2 regions of the Pseudomonas sp. MT3 genome follow, and region 2 is predicted to be linked to the other one. Evidence: riboswitches for the same ligand, from Rfam matches in the RefSeq annotation. Region 2 holds a riboswitch; the other holds the start of a gene.
What was found. A riboswitch is a leader RNA that binds a small molecule or an ion and turns the genes downstream of it on or off. The one in region 2 is predicted to bind manganese.

Region 1: another riboswitch for manganese. It lies ahead of ACYCAX_RS21430 (sodium:calcium antiporter); the one in region 2 lies ahead of ACYCAX_RS04785 (TMEM165/GDT1 family protein).

Annotation. Positions count from the first base shown of each region.
Region 1 covers NZ_JBTVPY010000024.1:10,951-20,499, reverse strand. The annotation lists gene ACYCAX_RS21455 (FAD-binding and (Fe-S)-binding domain-containing protein) at 1-1,152, shown strand, start outside; gene ACYCAX_RS21450 (response regulator) at 1,330-2,007, shown strand; gene ACYCAX_RS21445 (sensor histidine kinase) at 2,004-3,410, shown strand; gene ACYCAX_RS21440 (hypothetical protein) at 3,496-3,747, shown strand; gene ACYCAX_RS21435 (acetyl-CoA carboxylase family protein) at 3,949-7,233, shown strand; yybP-ykoY riboswitch at 7,272-7,443, shown strand; gene ACYCAX_RS21430 (sodium:calcium antiporter) at 7,496-8,506, shown strand; gene ACYCAX_RS21425 (type 1 glutamine amidotransferase domain-containing protein) at 8,595-9,272, shown strand; RNA gene ssrA (transfer-messenger RNA) at 9,346-9,549, shown strand, end outside.
Region 2 covers NZ_JBTVPY010000003.1:270,782-280,330, reverse strand. The annotation lists gene ACYCAX_RS04805 (methyl-accepting chemotaxis protein) at 1-554, opposite strand, end outside; gene ACYCAX_RS04800 (M48 family metallopeptidase) at 746-1,567, shown strand; gene ACYCAX_RS04795 (NAD-dependent epimerase/dehydratase family protein) at 1,603-2,610, shown strand; gene ACYCAX_RS04790 (ketosteroid isomerase-related protein) at 2,733-3,176, opposite strand; gene ACYCAX_RS04785 (TMEM165/GDT1 family protein) at 3,273-3,854, opposite strand; yybP-ykoY riboswitch at 3,933-4,064, opposite strand; gene ACYCAX_RS04780 (amino acid permease) at 4,109-5,566, opposite strand; gene ACYCAX_RS04775 (methyltransferase) at 5,684-6,688, opposite strand; gene ACYCAX_RS04770 (DUF1835 domain-containing protein) at 6,741-7,505, opposite strand; gene ACYCAX_RS04765 (2-hydroxyacid dehydrogenase) at 7,502-8,467, opposite strand; gene ACYCAX_RS04760 (LysE family translocator) at 8,566-9,195, shown strand; gene ACYCAX_RS04755 (AraC family transcriptional regulator) at 9,499-9,549, opposite strand, start outside.

The sequences.
Region 1 (9,549 bases), on a different contig from region 2:
AGCCCGCGCCAGCGCATCGTCATGTGGCGCGACATCCAGGCGAAACGCCGCGCCGGCATCGACACCACGCAGCTCGAACGCGACTACCAGTACCAGGGCATCGACACCTGCGCCGCCACCGGCCTGTGCGCCCAGCGCTGCCCGGTGAACATCAACACCGGCGACCTGATCCGCAAGCTGCGCGGCGAGGACGCCCGCCACGCCGGTACGGCCACCTGGCTGGCACGCAACTTCGCCACGGCCATGCAAGGCACGCGCCTCATGCTGCACGCCGCCAATGGTATGCGCAGGCTGCTGGGCGCTCCGCGCCTGGCCGGACTCAGCACCTCCATCAGCCATGCCAGCAAGGGCCGCGTGCCGCAGTGGACACCGGCCATGCCGCAACCGGTGCGGCTGTCATCCGTGCCGCAGGCTGTGGATAACGGCCAGCCGAGGGTCGTCTACCTGACCGCCTGCGTCTCGCGCGCAATGGGCCCGGCGGCGGCGGACGAAGAGCAGATGCCGCTGGTCGACAAGACCCGCCAGTTGCTGGAAAAGGCCGGCTACCAGGTGGTCTTCCCGGACAACGCCGACAACCTCTGCTGCGGCCAGCCGTTCGCCTCCAAGGGCTACAAGGACCAGGCCGACGCCAAGCGCGACGAACTGCTCGCCGAACTGCTGCGCGCCAGCCGTGGCGGCCTCGACCCGATCTACTGCGACACCAGCCCCTGCACCCTGCGCCTGATGCAGGACCTGGCGGACGACCGGCTGAAAATCTACGACCCGGTGAAGTTCATCCGCACCCACCTGGTCGAGCGCCTGGACTTTCAGCCACAGGACAAGCCGGTAGCCGTGCATGTCACCTGCAGCACCCAGCACCTGGGCGAGAGCCAGGCGCTGATCGATCTGGTCGGACGCTGCACCCGCGAAGTGGTGATCCCCGAGGGCATCCACTGCTGCGGCTTCGCCGGCGACAAGGGCTTCACCACCCCCGAGCTGAATGCGCACTCGCTGCGCACGCTCAAGGACGCGGTGCGGCACTGCGAGGAAGGCGTCTCCACCAGCCGCACCTGCGAAATCGGCCTGTCCACCCACGGTGGTATCGACTATCGCGGGGTGGTCTACCTGGTGGATCGCGTGACCCGAGCTAGAGCGACGGACGCGCAACCGTAGGGCGCATAACGCCCCGAGCGTTATCCGCCGTCTCTGCGGACGGCGAATAACCTGTTCCAGGTTATTCGCCCTACGATCCCCCCGAATTAACCCGCTCTTAATCCATCATTGCCACCCTCTGCCGGAAACGAGAGCGGCCGGCTATCCTGCTGCACAAGGCCGGTTGAGGGGACATCGATGAGAATCCTGTTGGCGGAAGACGACCAGTTGCTGGGCGATGGCATTCGCTCGGGGCTCGGTCTGGAAGGCGACACCGTGGACTGGGTCAATGATGGCCTGGCCGCCGATCAGGCGTTGCAGACCGACGAGTTCGACCTGCTGGTGCTCGACCTCGGCCTGCCGCGTAAGGACGGCCTGGACGTGTTGCGCAGCCTGCGCCGGCGCGGCGACCTGACGCCGGTGCTGATCCTCACCGCCCGCGACAAGGTGGCCGACCGCGTGGCTGGCCTCGACGCCGGCGCCGACGACTACCTGACCAAACCCTTCGACCTCGACGAACTGCTCGCCCGCGTCCGCGCCCTCACCCGCCGCCGCACCGGCCGTGCCGTGCCGCTGCTGCAGCACGGCGAACTGATGCTGGACCCGGCCACCCATCAGGTCAGCCTCGCCGGTACATCGGTGGACCTGGCCCCGCGCGAGTACGCCCTGCTGCGCCTACTGCTGGAACAACGCGGCAAAGTGCTGTCGCGCACCCGCCTGGTGGAGGCCCTGTATGGCTGGGACGGCGACCTGGAGAGCAACGCCATCGAGGTCCACATCCACCACCTGCGCCGCAAGCTGGGCAACGGCCTGATCCGCACCGTACGCGGCATCGGCTACGGCATCGACCGGCCCGGCAACCCCTCCCAGCCGTGAGTCTCGCCCCGCGCCGCGTCGGCTCGCTCAGCCGCCGACTGTTGCTCCTGCTGATCGGCGGCATTTCGCTGTGCTGGCTGGTCGCGGGCCTGTTCACCTACCACCTGACCCGTCAGCAGGTGAACCAACTCTACGACCAGGACATGATCGACTTCGGCCAGGCCGCGCTGAGCCTGGTGAACATCGCCGACGCCGTCGACCCGCAGTCCAGCGACGCAATGGAAATCCTCGCCCGCAGCCGCAACGCCATCGAGGGGCTACCGCTGATCCGCCGCGAAGCCACCCTCGGCTATGCCATCTGGTACCACGGCCAACCCCTGATCGCCACCCACAGCCCGCCGCGCGGAATCGAAGCCCAGCCGCCGGGCTTCTCCGGCCTGCAACGCGACGACGTGAACTGGCGTGTCCTGCAGATCGCCTCGCCGGGCGCCGGCGAAGTCCGCATCTGGGTCTTCGAAGACCTGCACTACCGCTCGAAAACCCTGCGTCTGCTGCTGTTCAGCGCGCTGTTCCCACTGCTGCTGGCGCTGCCGCTGTTCCTCGTCCTGGTCTGGCTCGGCGTCCGCCAGGGCCTGGCGCCACTGCGCGGCCTGATCGACCAGGTCCACCTGCGCACCGCCCAGAGCCTGCATCCGCTGTCGCTGAGCCGGGCGCCGGTGGAAGTGCACAGCCTGGTCAACGAACTGAACCTGCTGCTGGAGCGCCTGCACTCGGCGATGGAAGCCGAACGCCGCCTGACCAGCGACGCCGCCCACGAAATCCGTACGCCGCTGGCCAGCCTGCGCACCCACGCCCAGGTCGCGCTGCGCTCCGCCGACCCGGCGGCCCACGCCCACGGCTTGCAGCAGGTCAGCCGCAGCGTCGAGCGCATCAGTGCGCTGATGGAGCAGATCCTGCTGCTGGCCCGACTCGACGGCGAAGAACTGCACGAAACCTTCAGCCACATCGATCTCGGTCCGCTCGCCGAGGAAACCATTGCCGAACTCGCCCCCCAGGCCATCGACAGGCACATTGAACTCACCCTCGACGCCCATCCGGGCTGTACTCTGATGGGCGTACCGGTCTGGCTCGGGCTGATCCTCACCAACCTGGTCGGCAACGCCCTGCGCTATACGCCCGAGGGCGGCCGCGTGGAGGTGAGCCTGGAACGCACGGACGACACGCTCGCACTCTGGGTGCGCGACAACGGCCCCGGCGTGGCGCAGGCCGAGCAGGCAGCCATCTTCACCCGTTTCTATCGCAGCCCCAGCGTTGCCAACAGCGCCGGCAGCGGACTCGGGCTGCCCATCGTCAAGCGCATCGTGGAGATTCACCGCGGCCGTATCAGCCTGCACGAAGGGCTGGATGGCGCCGGCCTGGGCGTGTGCGTCGAGCTGCCGGCAACCACTGGCGAAAAAGACTGAACCTGGCGAAAAGCCCGGCAGTCGACCCTGTACGGTCCGCGTGAACGGTCCGCGATAACCCGGTCAATTTGCCAGGAGTACAGCCATGAAACGTACCGCCTTGCTCATTACCGCCGCCCTGCTGGCGTCGCCGGCCTTCGCCGCCGACCTGTGCAGCGACAATCTGCAGAAAATCGACGCTGCCGTGCAGTCCAACGCCGGCACCGCACAAACCCAGGATCAGGCCATGCGCCTGCAGGAAAAAGCCATCCAGGCCCAGCAGTCGGGCGATACCAAGGCCTGCATCGCACAGACCGAGAAAGCCCTGAAGCTGCTCAAGCAGAGCGGTAAGTCCTGATCCCGCTTCGACGGCCGGTCGGACCGGCCGGCCGCCCCATTTCCCGTGCGCCTGCCGCACCGAGGCGCTCGCATGGGTTTCCTGCACCGATAAGCCCCACGAAGCTCTCGCCATTCGCGAGAAAGCAGTTCATTCCTCCGCCCGACCACCTCCCTAAGATGTAGCGATTGCCGATCGACAATAATCACAACCGGAATCGCCATGCCCCTGACGCACCTGCTCATCGCCAACCGTGGCGAGATTGCCATCCGCATTGCCCGCGCCGCCGCCGAGCTGGGTATCCAGACGCTGGCGATCTTCGCCGAGGACGACGCCGCCTCGCTGCACACGCGCCAGGTCGACCAGGCCGCGGCCCTGAAAGGGCGTGGCGCCAGCGCCTATCTCGACCAGCAGCAGATCATCGAGATCGCCCTGGCGCACGGCTGCGACGCGATACATCCGGGCTATGGCTTCCTCTCCGAAAACGCCGACTTCGCCCGCCGCTGCGAAGCGGCCGGCCTGACCTTCGTCGGCCCCTCGGCGGACGTGCTCGCGTGCTTCGGCGACAAGGCCCGCACCCGCGACCTGGCCAGCGCGCACGGCGTGGCATTGGCCGCGGGCAGCAACCGCGCCACTGCGCTGGAGGACGCCGAGCGCTTCTTCCGCGAACTGCCCGGCGGGTCCGGCATGATGATCAAGGCCCTGGCCGGCGGCGGTGGACGCGGCATGCGCGCGGTACGCAGCCCCGAGGAAATTGCCGACGCCTACGCGCGCTGCCAGGCCGAGGCCCACGCGGCCTTCGGCGATGATCGGCTCTACGTGGAGCGCCTGATCCAGCGCGCCCGCCATATCGAAGTGCAGGTGATCGGCGACGGCCGCAGCGTCAGTCACCTCTGGGAGCGCGACTGCACCCTGCAGCGGCGCAACCAGAAGCTGCTGGAAATCGCCCCCAGCCCGAACCTGCACCCGCGCCTGCGCGGCGCCATCCTCGCCGCCGCCGTGCGCCTGGCCGAAGCCGTGGACTATCGCGGTCTGGGCACTTTCGAGTTCCTGCTGGACGAGGACAGCGGTGACTTCGTGTTCATGGAAGCCAACCCACGCCTGCAGGTGGAACACACCGTCACCGAAGCGGTGACCGGCATCGACCTGGTCCAGGCGCAACTGCGCATCGCCGCTGGCGCCAGCCTCGCCGAACTGAACCTGACCCAGGCGGAGATCCCCGCGCCGCGCGGCCACGCCCTGCAACTGCGGATCAACCTGGAAAACCTCGCCAGCGACGGCACGCCCCACCTCGCCTGCGGCACCCTCAGCGCCTACGAACCGCCCAGCGGCCCCGGCCTGCGCGTGGACGGCTACGGCTACGCCGGCTACCGCAACAGCGCCGGCTACGACTCGCTGCTGGCCAAGCTGATCGTCCACGGCAACGGCGGTTATCCACAGCTGGTGCAGCGCGCCTACCGCGCCCTCTGCGAATTCCGCCTGGAGGGTGTGGCGAGCAACATCCCGCTGCTGCTCAACCTGCTGCGCCAGCCGGCAGTGGCGGACAACCAGGTCACCACGCGCTACATCGAAGAACACCTGCCCACGCTGCTCGGCGCGCAGGAACATGCCCATCCGCACCGTTTCTTCAACCATGCCGGCGCGGCGCCGGAAATCCAGCGCACCAGCGAAGCGCCCGTCGGTTGCATTGCGCTGGGAACGCCCAGCGCTGGTGTGCTGGTCAGCCTGAACGTCATCCCCGACGACGCGGTCGCCCAGGGCCAGACCATCGCCGTGATCGAAGCGATGAAGATGGAGTTCGAAGTGAAGGCCAGCGCCAGTGGCATCGTCCACAGTCTCGCCGCCACGCCCGGCGACAGCCTCGGCGAGGGCGACGCGCTGCTGTTCGTCGAACCGGCGGATGTCGAAGCGCAGGACCATGAAAGCGCTGCCGCCATCGACCTCGACGCCATCCGCGCCGACCTCGCCGAAGTCCTTGAACGCCATGCCATCGGCCTCGACGAGCGCCGCCCGGACGCCGTAGCCAAGCGCCACAGGATCGGCAAGCGCACCACCCGCGAGAACCTCGCCAACCTGCTCGATGACGGCAGCTTCATCGAGTACGGCGCCCTGGCCATCGCGGCCCAGCGCCGCCGTCGCAGCGTCGAAGAACTGATCGCCAGCAGCCCGGCAGACGGCCTGGTCAGCGGACTGGGCAGCATCAATGCCGCGCAGTTCGGCGACGAGAGGGCCCGCTGCCTGGTGCTGGCCTACGACTACACGGTGTTCGCCGGCACCCAGGGCGTGATGAACCACAAGAAGACCGACCGCATGCTGCACCTGGCCGAGCAATGGCGCATCCCGCTGGTGCTCTACGCGGAAGGCGGCGGCGGGCGTCCGGGCGACACCGATTTCGTCGGCGTGGCCGGGCTGGACAACATGAGCTTCGTCGGCCTGGCGCGGCTCTCCGGGCTGGTGCCGCTGGTGGGCGTGGTCTCCGGCCGCTGCTTTGCCGGCAACGCCGCGCTGCTGGGTTGCTGCGACGTGATTATCGCCACCCGCGATACCAGCCTGGGGATGGCCGGCCCGGCAATGATCGAGGGCGGCGGCCTGGGCAGGTTCGCCCCCGAGGAAGTCGGCCCCAGCGACGTGCAGAGCGCCAATGGCGTGATCGACGTACTGGTGGAAGACGAGGCCGAAGCCACCCGCATCGCCCGCCAGTACCTCGCCTACTTCCAGGGCGACAGCACCGACTGGCAGTGCGCCGACCAGCGCCTGTTGCGCCACGCGGTGCCGGAGAATCGCCTGCGGGTCTACGACATCCGCCAGGTCATCGAGCAACTGGCCGACAGCGGCTCGGTGCTGGAACTGCGCCGGCACTTCGCAGCCGGGATGGTCACCGCGCTGGTGCGTGTCGAAGGCAAGCCGTTCGGCCTGATCGCCAACAACCCCATGCACCTGGGGGGCGCCATCGACGCCGAGGCCGGCGACAAGGCCGCGCGCTTCATGCAGCTGTGCGACGCCTTCGACCTGCCGATCATATCCCTGTGCGACACCCCCGGCTTCATGGTCGGCCCGGAGGCAGAGAAGACCGGCACCGTACGCCACGTCTCGCGCATGTTCGTCACCGCCGCCAGCCTGACCGTGCCCTTCTTCACCGTGGTGCTGCGCAAAGGCTACGGCCTGGGTGCGCAGGCAATGGCTGCCGGCAGCTTCCACGCTGCGCTGTTCACCGTCGCCTGGCCCAGCGGCGAGTTCGGCGCAATGGGCCTGGAAGGCGCGATCCGCCTCGGCTACGCCAAGGAGCTGGCTGCGCTGGAGGACCCGCAAGAGCGGCAGGCGCTGTTCGACAAGCTGGTCGCCGCCGCCTACCGCAACGGCAAGGGCCTGAACATGGCGAGCTACCTGGAGATCGACGACGTGATCGACCCCGCCGACACCCGCCGCTGGCTGCTGCGCGGGCTCGCCTCGGTGCCACGCCCGGCTCCGCGCCAGGGCAAGAAGCGTCCACTGATCGACACCTGGTGACCCAGCGGGTTGAGCTAAGCTCCTGATTGGCTAAAATGCGCATCGTCATTGGGGAGTAGCCGACCGCTCATGCGAGCGGGGGCGACGTCAACACACTTGGCCCACAAGGCTATGGCGTCGCCAGCGATCCGCCTGGCAAGACCTTTGACCACGCAGCCTCCGAACGGCCGGGGAGCGCGTGGTCATGGGTATCGGACCGGCCGGGAGTCTTCACCGTGACGCACCGCCTCATCTCCCGCTCCATCCGCCTGGAGCCTCGCGCATGCTGACCTTCATCCTCGAACTGCTCGGCATGCTGCTGGTGATCCTGATCGCCGCCGAACTCTTCACCAACGCGCTGGAACACTTCGGCGAACGCCTGGGCATCTCCGAAGGCGCCACCGGCTCACTGTTCGCCGCCATCGGTACTGCGCTTCCGGAAACCCTGATCCCATTGCTGGCCCTGTTTGCCGGCACCCGGAACGTGAACCTCAACCAGGAAGTCGGCGTGGGCGCCATTCTCGGCGCGCCGCTGATGCTGTCGACCCTGTCCACCTGCCTGATGGCCTGCTTCGCCTGGCGAGCGCGCGGGCTGGCCGGCCGCGTTCGCCCCGAGCGCAGCGGACTGCAGCGCGACCTGAATTTCTTCCTGATCGCCTTCAGCATCGCCGCCATCGCCATGTTCGTACCGACGCAGCTCCTGCCCCTCCGCATCGGCCTGAGCCTGCTGCTGGTCCTCACCTATGTCGCCTACATCACCCTTACGCTGCGGGCCTCGCAGGAGTTGGTGGAGAACGGCCACGGCACTGAAGCCGATCACCACATGTACCTGTCGCGCCTCGGCCTGCCGACCAACCTGGCGACCATCCTGCTGCAATTGCTGCTGGGCCTTGGCCTGCTGGTGCTGGGAGCGAAGGGCTTTATCCACGGAGTGGAGGGACTGTCACACCTGCTGGGCCTCTCCGCCCTGCTGCTGTCGCTGCTGATCATCCCGATTGCCACCGAGTTGCCGGAGAAGATCAACAGCATCCTCTGGGTCCGCCGCGGCAAGGACACCCTGGCCTTCGGCAACATCAGCGGCGCGATGGTGTTCCAGGGCACCCTGCTGCCCGCCATCGGCATCCTGCTCACCCCCTGGCAACCGCGCATCGAAGTGCTCACCGGCGTACTGATCACCCTCGGCGCCGCGCTCTGGCTGCGTCTCAATGCGCAGCGCGATGGACTGCCGGTCTGGGTGCTGCTGCTGAACGGCGTGCTGTACGCCGCCTATCTGGGCATCACTCTGTCACGCTGACGCCTGCGGCGTACCGCCTACACTGACCAGTCTGGGCTGCCGATGCTGCGGCAGCCCCTTGTCATCGAGATACGCCGAAGGAGTGAGCATGAAAATCCTGGTAGTCCTGACCTCCCACGACCAGCTCGGCAGCACCGGCAGAAAAACCGGCTTCTGGCTCGAGGAGTTCGCCGCTCCCTACTACGTGTTCAAGGATGCCGGCGCCACCCTGACCCTGGCCTCGCCCAAGGGCGGCCAGCCACCGCTCGACCCCAAGAGCGACGCAGAGGACGCGCAGACCCCGGCCACCCGCCGCTTCCGCCAGGACAGCGATGCGCAGGTCGCGCTGGCCAACACCGTGAAGCTCAGCGAGATACAGGCCGACGACTACGACGCCCTCTTCTATCCCGGCGGCCACGGCCCGCTCTGGGACCTGGCCGAGGACCGCACCTCGGTGGCGCTGATCGAAGCCTTCCACTCCAGCGGAAAACCCGTTTCCGCCGTCTGCCATGCCCCCGCCGTATTCCGCCATCCGCGCGGCCTGGACGGCCGTCCGCTGGTGCAGGGCCGGCATGTCACCGGCTTCAGCAACAACGAGGAGGAAGCGGTGGGCCTCACCGACGTGGTGCCATTCCTCGTCCAGGACATGCTCAAGGCCAACGGCGCCCGCTACAGCAAAGGCCCCGACTGGCAGAGCCACGTCGAAGTCGACCGGGGACTGATCACCGGCCAGAACCCCGCCTCCTCCGAAGCCGTGGCCAAAGCCGTACTGAAATTCCTGACCTGACAATGGTTTGCACCGCTCCGGTTGGACCTCGGGGCGGCTTTACCGTAGAATGGTCACGACCTTCAAAGGTTTTGGGGCCGATTAGGATTCGACGCCGGTAACAAAACTCGAGGGGCATGCCGAGTAGGTGACAGTTCTCGTAAATCAGCTGCCACAACTTTATAGTTGCCAACGACGACAACTACGCCCTAGCAGCCTAAGTGCCGCTAGCAGACCCTAGGGGATGCCTGTAAACCCGACGATTAGGTCTGTCATATAGAACAGGATCGCCGCCAAG
Region 2 (9,549 bases):
CCCTCGCGGACGCCGGTGGGCTGCATCTTCTGGCTTTCCAGGGTGTCGCCCATCGCCTCGACGGTCAGGCTGCCGTCGCTCTTGCGGTACCACCAGGGCATGAAGCGGCCGCTGGCGTCGTAGCCCGGCTGGCCGGCATGCTCGCTGTCGTTGCCGGCGAAGGCATCGGGCTCCCAGCCGGCGAAGGCGTCGAGCAGCTTGGGGTTCTGCTCCACGGTCTGGCGCAGCAGGCTGGACATCTCCGCGCGGCCGATGCCCAGCGCCGGGGCGCCGCTGGCGTCGACCTTGCCCATCAGGGCGTTGGTGTTGGCCAGGCCCTTGGCGACGGTCAGCGGGTACTCCAGTTCGCGCTGGATCTGGCTGACCTGGCTGCGCGCCAGGGCCTCCAGGCGTTCGTTGATCACCTGTTCGAGCAGCGCCTGGGTGCGCTCCTGCACCAGGGTCTGGGTCCGGGCTCCGGCGAACAGCGCGTACAGCACCAGGGCCGTGACCACCGCCAGGACACTGGCTCCGGCCAGCGCCACCACGGAAAACTGGATCGACTTGAATTTCATACGGGTACCCGAGTGCTCCAGAGCCTGCGTGTCCCTTCTTATCGGCAGGACCGGGCGGATTCCTTAGCCGGGCGTTGTAATGGGTTGTAACGCGGGTACGCACCGCCTGTTGCAGGGTGGTTGCCGGCCACCGGGGGCCGGCCTACCATGCGCGCTGTCCTTGGGAGATTGCATGGTTTCAGGAGAACAGCATGCCCAGTCTTTTCCGTGTCGCCGGCCTGGCCGCGGCCCTGCTGCTGACCGCTTGCCAGCAGGTGAACACCACCAGCGGCGGCGTCGTCGGCGTCGATCGCAAGCAGAATATGTTCAGCATGCTGTCCAGCGCGCAGGTTGACCAGATGTACGCCCAGTCCTACCAGCAGACCCTCGGCGAAGCGTCGAAGGCCGGCAAGCTGGACGCCAGCAGCAGCGATGCCAAGCGCGTGAAGGCCATCGCCAGCCGACTGATTCCGCAGACCGGGGCCTTCCGGCCGGATGCGCCGTCCTGGCAGTGGGAAGTCAATGTGATCAAGAGTGACGAGCTCAACGCCAACTGCGGCCCCGGTGGCAAGATCATTGTCTACACCGGGCTGATCGATAAGCTGAAGCTGACCGATGACGAGCTCGCCGCGGTGATGGGCCACGAGATCGCCCACGCCCTGCGCGAGCATGGCCGCGAGGCCATGTCCCGCGCCTATGCCGAGCAGATGGGCCTGGGTATCGGCGGTGCCTTGCTGGGCCTGGGCCAGGGCAGCGTCGACCTGGCCCACCAGGTCGTCGAATACAGCCTGACCCTGCCCAATAGCCGGCAGAACGAGAACGAAGCCGACCTGATCGGCCTGGAACTGGCCGCTCGCGCCGGCTATAACCCCAACGCCGCAATGACGCTGTGGCAGAAGATGGGGCAGGCGGCCGGTGGCGACGCGCCGCCGGAAATCCTCAGTACCCACCCGGCCGACAGCACCCGGATGGCCAACCTGCAGGCGGCCATTCCGAAGGTGATGCCACTGTACGAGCAAGCCAAAGGCCGCTGAGTGGCCCGCCAGGCGCGGCGCGTGGTAGCGCCGCTGTGCAACGTGAACAGGGAGCGCCCGTGAAAATTGCTGTACTCGGAGCCACAGGGCTCCTGGGCCATCATGCCGCCCGGGCCATCAAGGCCGCGGGACACCAGCTGGTGCTGATCCACCGGCCGTCGTCACAGATCCAGCGCCTGGCTTATCTCGAGCCGGAGTACCGGGTGGCCGAACTCTTCGATCACCAGGGCATGGCCCGCGCGCTGAGTGGCCTGGACGCAGTGATCTTCAGCGCCGGCTACTACCCGGTGCGGCCGCGTCGCTGGCAGGAGGAAGTGGCCAGCGCCCTGGACCAGACCAATCATTTCTACGCGGCCTGCCTGCAGGCGAAGGTGCCGCGCATCCTCTACGTCGGTTCGGCCTTCGCCATGCCGCCTCACCCGCAGGGGCTGCCGGGGCACGAGGGGCTGTTCTACGAAGGACTGCCCACCGGCAAGAGCGCCTACGTGATGTGCAAGTGGGCGCTCGACGAGCAGGCCCGCGAGCAGGCGCGTGGCGGCTTGCCCGTGGTGATCGGGATTCCCGGCATGGTGTTGGGCGAACTCGACATCGGCCCCACCACCGGGCGCCTGATCACCGCCATCGGACATGACGAGATGCTTCACTACGTGCCGGGCCGGCGCAACGTCATCGACGCCGCCGAGGCCGGTCGTGGCCTGCTGCTGGCGCTGGAGCACGGCCGGGTTGGCGAGCGTTACCTGCTCACCGGGCACAACATTGAGATGGGCGAGCTGACTGCCACCGTCGCCCGCCTGCTCGGCAAGCCGGCACCCACGCCGATGCCGTTGCACCGGGCACGGGCCCTGGCGACCCTCGGGCGCTGGCGTTACCGGCTGACCGGCAAGATGCCGCTGCTGGATGATACGGCGATCGAGGTAATGGCCGGCGGGCAGTTCCTCGATGGGCGCAAGGCGCGCGAAGAACTGCGCTTCGAGGCCCAGGTACCGCTGGAGGACACGCTGGAACGGGCGATCGCCTGGTTCCATGCCAACGACTATCTGTAACGCCCCGTAGGAGCGAGCTTGCTCGCGAACCGCACGGCACCGAGCGGCCTCTGTTCGCGAGCAAGCTCGCTCCCTACGACAGCGCAAATGCAAAAGCCCGGCAAATGCCGGGCGTTTTCATGTCAGGGCAGTGCCTTCTCGGCAAAGGGACGGTTCTGCAGCCCCATCTGCGCGCGGAAGCTCTCCATGTCGAACATGGTGCACAGCTCGAGGATTTCCCCGGTACTGCTGAATACCCAGAAGCCCATCGCCGACAGGCTGAGGATCTTCTCGCTGGCCGGATAACCGAAGGCGGGGCGGGAGATGCTGCCCAGCAAAGTGCTCCAGGTGAATACCTTGCTGCCTTCGCGGATGCATTCCTCCACCACCACTTCCAGGTCCGGCATGGCCGAGCGGATCTCCTCCACCAGCCGGCGGTAGCCTGCGTTGTTCAGCGGCTGCGCGGTGAAGGCGCTCTTGTAGATGAAGTCCGGACTGTGCAACTGCTCGGCCAGCGCCAGGTGACCCTTGTTCCACGTGAGGTCGATGTGCTGGCGGGCGAGCTTCTTGAGATCCTTCTCCGACATGGCGCTTCCTGGGTGCTGGGACGATGGCGTACCACTGTGTCCCGGATGCCGTGCACGGGCATTGGCCGGCGCGCCAGATCCCAGCGGGGGCTCGGGTTAGAACACTCCGCCCAGCTTTAGCGCATGCCACACGGCGGCCAGGCCGAGGACGGCGAAGGCGGCGGCGGCCAGGCGGCGGATCAGGTTCAGCGGCAGGCGTTCGGCGGCGAAGTTGCCGGCCAGTACCACCGGCACGTTGGCGATCAGCATGCCCAGCGTGGTGCCGATGACCACCAGCCAGAAGTGCGGGTACTGCGCGGCCAGCATCACGGTGGCGACCTGGGTCTTGTCGCCCATCTCGGCGAGGAAGAAGGCGATCAGGGTGGTGAGGAACGGACCGAATTTCTTCAGCGCGCCTTCTTCGTCGTCATCCAGTTTGTCCGGGATCAGGGTCCAGGCGGCGACCGCCAGGAAGGACACGGCCAGCACCCAGCTCAGCGTGGTTTCCGAGAAGAAGCTGGCGACCCAGCTGCCGATGGCGCCGGCGGCGAAGTGGTTGGCCAGGGTGGCGGCGATGATCCCGGCGATGATCGGCCAGGGCTTGCGGAAACGCGCGGCGAGGACGAGCGCGAGCAGTTGCGTCTTGTCGCCGATTTCCGCGAGGGCAACGATCAGGGTTGGGACGAAGAGGGATTCCATCAGGCTTCCTAAGGGGGCGGGTCGACTCAGCACCATGACACGCGCCACCTGCCCGCCCCGGGTCAGGTTGCTCGTGTCATAGGTCTTGTCAAACCCGGGCCTGAACGATGCAGGCTTGGGTCGCACGCGCCATGATCTGCGGACCAAGTGTGTTGACGCGTACCGGGCGAGCTGGGCGCTCGCGGGAGACTACTCCCCTAGGACGGGGCGCATTCTGCCCAAGTCCTGGGACTTGGGCAAGCCGGCATGTCGGATCATTCGCGGCTGGAGCGGATATCCATGTCTTCGTAGCGGATGAAACGCGTGCCGTTCTTGAAGCGGTAGCCCAGCCAGATCGTGAGGAACAGCGGGATGGTGATGTAGGTGGCGACCAGCCCGGCCCAGTCCACGTGCTCGCCGACGAACGCCTGGTAGTTCTGCCCCAGGGTGATGATCAGGCAGAGGGTGAAGGCGAACAGCGGACCGAAGGGGAACCATTTGGCGCGGTAGGGCAGGCTGTTCAAGTCGCCGCCCTGCAGGACGAAGGCCTTGCGGAAGCGGTAGTGCGACACGGCGATGCCCAGCCAGACGATGAAGCCGCACATGCCCGAGGCGTTGAGCAGCCAGGTGTAGACGGTCTTGTCGCCGATGAAGCTGGTGAGGAAGCACAGCGCGCCGACGAAGGTGGTGGCCAGCAACGCGTAGCGCGGCACTCCGCTGACGGACACCTGGTTGAATACCCGTGGCGCCTTGCCGTGCAGGGCCATGGTGTAGAGCATCCGGGTCGAGGCGTACATGCCCGAGTTGCCGGCCGAGAGGATCGCCGAGAGGATTACCGCGTTCATCACGCCCGCCGCGGCGGCCAGGCCCGCGCGCTCGAACAGCAGGGTGAAGGGCGAGGTGCTGATGTCGCTGCTGTCGGTCTTGAGCAGGTTCGGATCGGTGTAGGGAATCAGCATGCCGATCACGAAGATCGACAGGATGTAGAACATCAGGATTCGCCAGAACACCTGGCGGATGGCGATGGGAATGGACTTCTGCGGGTTCTCCGACTCGCCCGCGGCGACGCCGATCAGTTCGGTGCCCTGGAAGGAGAAGCCGGCGATCATCGCCACCCCGATCATTGCCTGCAGGCCGCCGGCGAAGGGCGCGTCACCGGTGGTGAAGTTGCTGAATCCGGGACTGTCGATGCCGTGCATGATGCCGATGATGCTTGCCAGGCCAATGCCGATGAAGATCACCACGGCCACCACCTTGATCAGCGCGAACCAGAACTCGCTCTCGCCGAAGCCTTTCACCGAGAAGAAATTCAGCATGAACATGACGCCCAGGAACACCACGCTCCAGTAGATGCCGGGCACGTCGGGGAACCAGAATTTCATCACCAGCTGCGCGGCCACCAGTTCCGCGGCGATGGTCACCGCCCAGTTGTACCAGTAGTTCCAGCCCATCGCGAAGCCGAAGCCATCGTCGATGAAGCGGCTGCCATAGGTGCAGAACGAGCCGGAATCGGGAATGTACGCCGCCAGCTCGCCCAGGCTGGTCATGAGGAAGAACACCATCAGGCCGATCAGCGCGTAGGCCATCAGGGCGCCGCCGGGGCCCGCGGTGGCGATGGTGCTGCCGGAAGCAACGAACAGGCCGGTGCCGATGGAGCCGCCGATGGCGATCATGTTCAGGTGTCGGGGCTTGAGGGAGCGCTTGAGGTGATGCGGCTTCTCTTTCGGCCCCATGGCGAACGTCAGCTCGACATCGTCTTTGATTCTTCGATTCACAGGTGTCCTCGATAGTCTGGGCGTGCGGCGGCGCACCGCTCCATTGGCTCGGTGCAGTGTAGTGCGAGCCTTCGATCAGCGCCGCCGGGCGCTGTAGATACGGAAGCCGTCGGCCTCGGCCAGGATCTGGCAGGGACCGAGGTGCTGCTCGATCAGCGGTGGGTATTTCAGGAAGCTGTTGGCCACCAGGCGCAATTCGCCGCCGGGTGCCAGATGGCGTTCGGACTGGCGCAGCAGGTGTTCGGTGGCGGCGTAGCTGGTGTGCACGCCCTGGTGGAAGGGCGGGTTGCTGACGATCGCGGCAAGCCCGGCAGGGGCCGCGTCGATGCCGTCGCCGGCGATCACCTCGCTGTCCAGGCCATTGGCGGCCAGGGTCAGGCGGCTGCTTTCGAGGGCGAAGGCGTCGACGTCCAGCAGGGCCAGTTGGCTGGCCGGGTAGCGCCGCTTGAGGGTGGCGCCGATGACGCCGGCGCCGCAGCCGAAGTCCAGCACCTGGCCGGTGGGCAGGCCGTCCAGTTGTTCCAGCAGCAGGGCGCTGCCGCGATCCAGGCGGCCGTGGCTGAACACGCCGGGCAGGGTGACCACCTGCAGCGGGCCGTCGGCCAGCGGCAGTTCGTAGCGTTGCGCCAGGGTGTGCAGGTCGGGCGCGCCGGGGGCGCCGTCGATGTGGGCATGCCACAGCTGGCTGTGGCGGGCGCTGTCGAGCTTGCTGGCGCGGCCGAAGACGGCGAGCTGCTTGCTGGCGCGCTCGACGCCGGCGCGTTTCTCGCCGACCAGGTACAGCTCGCCGTCCGGCACGCAGTGGGCCAGGGCGGCGAACAGGTAATCGGTGAGTTCGCGGGATTTGGGCAGGAACAGCACGGCGGCCTCGAACGCGCCTTCCGGCGGCGTCACGCCGAAATGGCAGCGGCTCGGATAGCGGGCTTCGAGCTGCCGGGCGTCGCCTGCGTGCCAGCTCCAGCCCTGGGCCTGTGGCAGGTCGCCGAGCAGGGCGTCGGCGGGCAGGCCGGCGAGCAGGACGCGGCCCTGGAAGCGCTCGATCTGGCGCAGCAGCACTTCGCTGGTGGGGGCGTTGGACATGCGGCCTCCTCGAAAAAAGGGCGCGAGTTTAGCAGGGCTCCAGCGGCCGAGCCTAGGCGAGCCGCACCTCGGCGTTGTTCCAGAGGTCGTCGCCACGCAGTTCCAGGGCGCCCGCCGCGACCTGTTCGCGCAGGCGCCAGGCGGCCAGCAGGTCGGTGACGAACAGGCCGTCGACATAGGCCATCGTCGGGCCGATCAGCGATTGCGCCGGGCGCCAGGATTCGCTGGCGCTGTCCAGCAGGACATGGTCGATGTGCGTGTAGCCGGCGCCGCTCAACTGGCCGTCCAGCCACAGGCGCAGTTCGGCGTTCTCGGCCAGGGCGCGCCGCCAGTCTTCGCCCAGGCGCTGGCGCTCGGCGGCGTCCAGTTCGTGGCTGGCGGCCAGGGCGTTGGCCAGTTCCTCGGGTTTGAGCATGGCGATGGCGTGGCGGTCCTCGCAGCGGCACTGGCCGCTGCCGGCGCCAACGCTGCGCAGGGAGACGCGTTCCGGCAGTAGCGCGCAGACGCGGCGCAGCAGCAGTTGTTCGCTGGCGCTGTCGCCGTGCCAGAGGGTGACGGAGCTGGCGTCGGGGCTGCGCAGCCAGTTGACGTCGCTGGCCAGCTCGATGGCGATTTCCCGTTCGCGCAGGACCTCGCCACCCAGCTCGTGCCAGAACGCCGCGCGCTGCTGGCAGGGTGGCGTGTCCACGTCGCCCAGCGGGCCGACGGCCAGGTCGTCCGGCATCACGCGGATTTTCTTCTCCACCAGCACGCCGGCTTCCACCGCGCGGCGCAGTGCTTCGGCGGCGCCGTCGCCGCAGACCAGATGCAGGCTCATGGCGCCACCACTCGGCACGGCTGGCCGGCGAAGAAGCCGGCGGCGTTCTCGCTCAACTGGCCGACGATGCGCTGCCGCGCCTCGCGGCTGCCCCAGGCGCTGTGCGGGGTGAGGATGAAACGCGGGAGGTCGCCGGCCAGCAGCGGGTTGCCGTCCTTCGGTGGCTCGACGCTGAGCACATCGAAGGCGGCGCCGCCCAGGTGGCCGCGGCGCAGGGTGTCGGCCAGCGCCTGCTCGTTCACCAGCCCGCCACGGGCGGTGTTGATCAGGAAGGCCGTGGGTTTCATCAGGTCCAGCTCGCGCTGGCCGATCAGGTGGCGCGTGGCCTCGGTCAGCGGGCAGTGCAAGGTCAGGGCGTCGACCTGCGGCAGCAGCTCGTCCAGCGCCAGGCGGTCGGCTCGCGGCGGTCGGCCGGGCAGCGCGCCGAGCAGCACGCGCATGCCGAAGGCTTCGGCCAGCTTCGCCACCGCGCCGCCCAGTTCGCCGTGGCCGAGCAGGCCTAGGGTCTTGCCTTCCAGCTCGACGATGGGGAAGTCCAGCAGGCAGAACTGTGGCGCCTTCTGCCAGCGACCCTCGCGGATCGCCGCCTGGTAGTCCGGCAGGCGGGTGGCCAGGGCGAGCAGCAGCATCAGGGTGTGCTGGGCCACCGACGGGGTGCCGTAACCCTGGCAGTTGCTCACCGTCACGCCGTGGCGCCGCGCGGCTTCGAGGTCGACGTTGTTGGTGCCGGTGGCGGCCACCAGGATCAGCTCGAGGTCCGGGCACTGCTCGAATACCTCGGTGCCGATGCGTACCTTGTTGCTGATCGCCACCTGCGCGCCCTGCAGGCGCTCGGCCACCTGCCGTGTGTCGCTGCGCCCGTGCAGGACCAGTTCGCCGAACCGGGCGCGCAGCGGCGCGAGGTCGAGGTCGCCGAGGTCGAGGGAGGCGTGATCGAGGAAGACGGCGCGAGCGCTGTTCATGGGGGTTGTACCTTTGCGGAATGTCGGGCTGTTGCGGGAAATCGGTCTGGCGTAAGGTGATCAGCCTAACTGTTTTTCGAAAAGGCTGCGGAGGCGCGATGTACTGGACGGAATTTCTCACCGTGGCATTGATCCACCTGCTGGCGGTGGCCAGCCCCGGCCCGGATTTCGCCGTGGTGGTGCGCGAGAGCGTGACCCACGGCCGGCGCGCCGGTACCTGGACGGCGCTGGGGGTGGGCAGCGCGATCTTCCTGCACGTCACCTATTCGCTGCTGGGCATCGGCCTGATCGTGTCGCAGTCCATCGTGTTGTTCAACGCGCTGAAATGGCTGGCGGCGGCCTACCTGCTGTACATCGGCATCAAGGCGCTGCGGGCGCGTCCGGCCGGTCCGGCGGCGGCTGAAACCCTTGCCGCACCGGTCGCCCGTACTGCGCGCGGTGCCTATGTCGCCGGCTTCGTCACCAATGGTCTGAACCCCAAGGCCACGCTGTTCTTCCTCTCGCTGTTCACCGTGGTGATCAACCCACACACGCCGCTGCTGGTGCAGGCGGGCTACGGCGTCTACCTGGCCTGCGCGACGGCGGCCTGGTTCTGCCTGGTGGCGCTGCTGTTCAGCCAGCAGCGGGTGCGCGCCGGCTTCGCCCGGATGGGCCACTGGTTCGACCGGATGATGGGTGTGGTGCTGGTGGGGCTGGGGATCAAGCTGGCGTTTACCGAGCTGCGCTGAGGCGTGGGATGACGCTTTCGCAGGAGCGGGCTCTTTCCGCGATTCGCCGGTAGGTTGGGTGCCAAGCGGGTTCGCGAGCAAGCTCGCTCCTACGGGACGACCGGGATGGCATGGAGCGAAGCGCTACCCGTCATGGCGGATGACGTTGCGCATTATTCGCCCTACGACGAGCAAGGGCATCGCGGACGGAGGGAGCCGTGCAGCATTCCCCATAGGAGCAAGGACATGCCCTTGTAGGAGCGAGCTTGCTCGCGAACCTTCTCCGCTGCGGGGCCGTTCGCGAGCAAGCTCGCTCCTGCGGGGTCAGACCTTGATCTCGGCCAGTTGCGCCAATGCCTGCAGGTATTCCCGAGG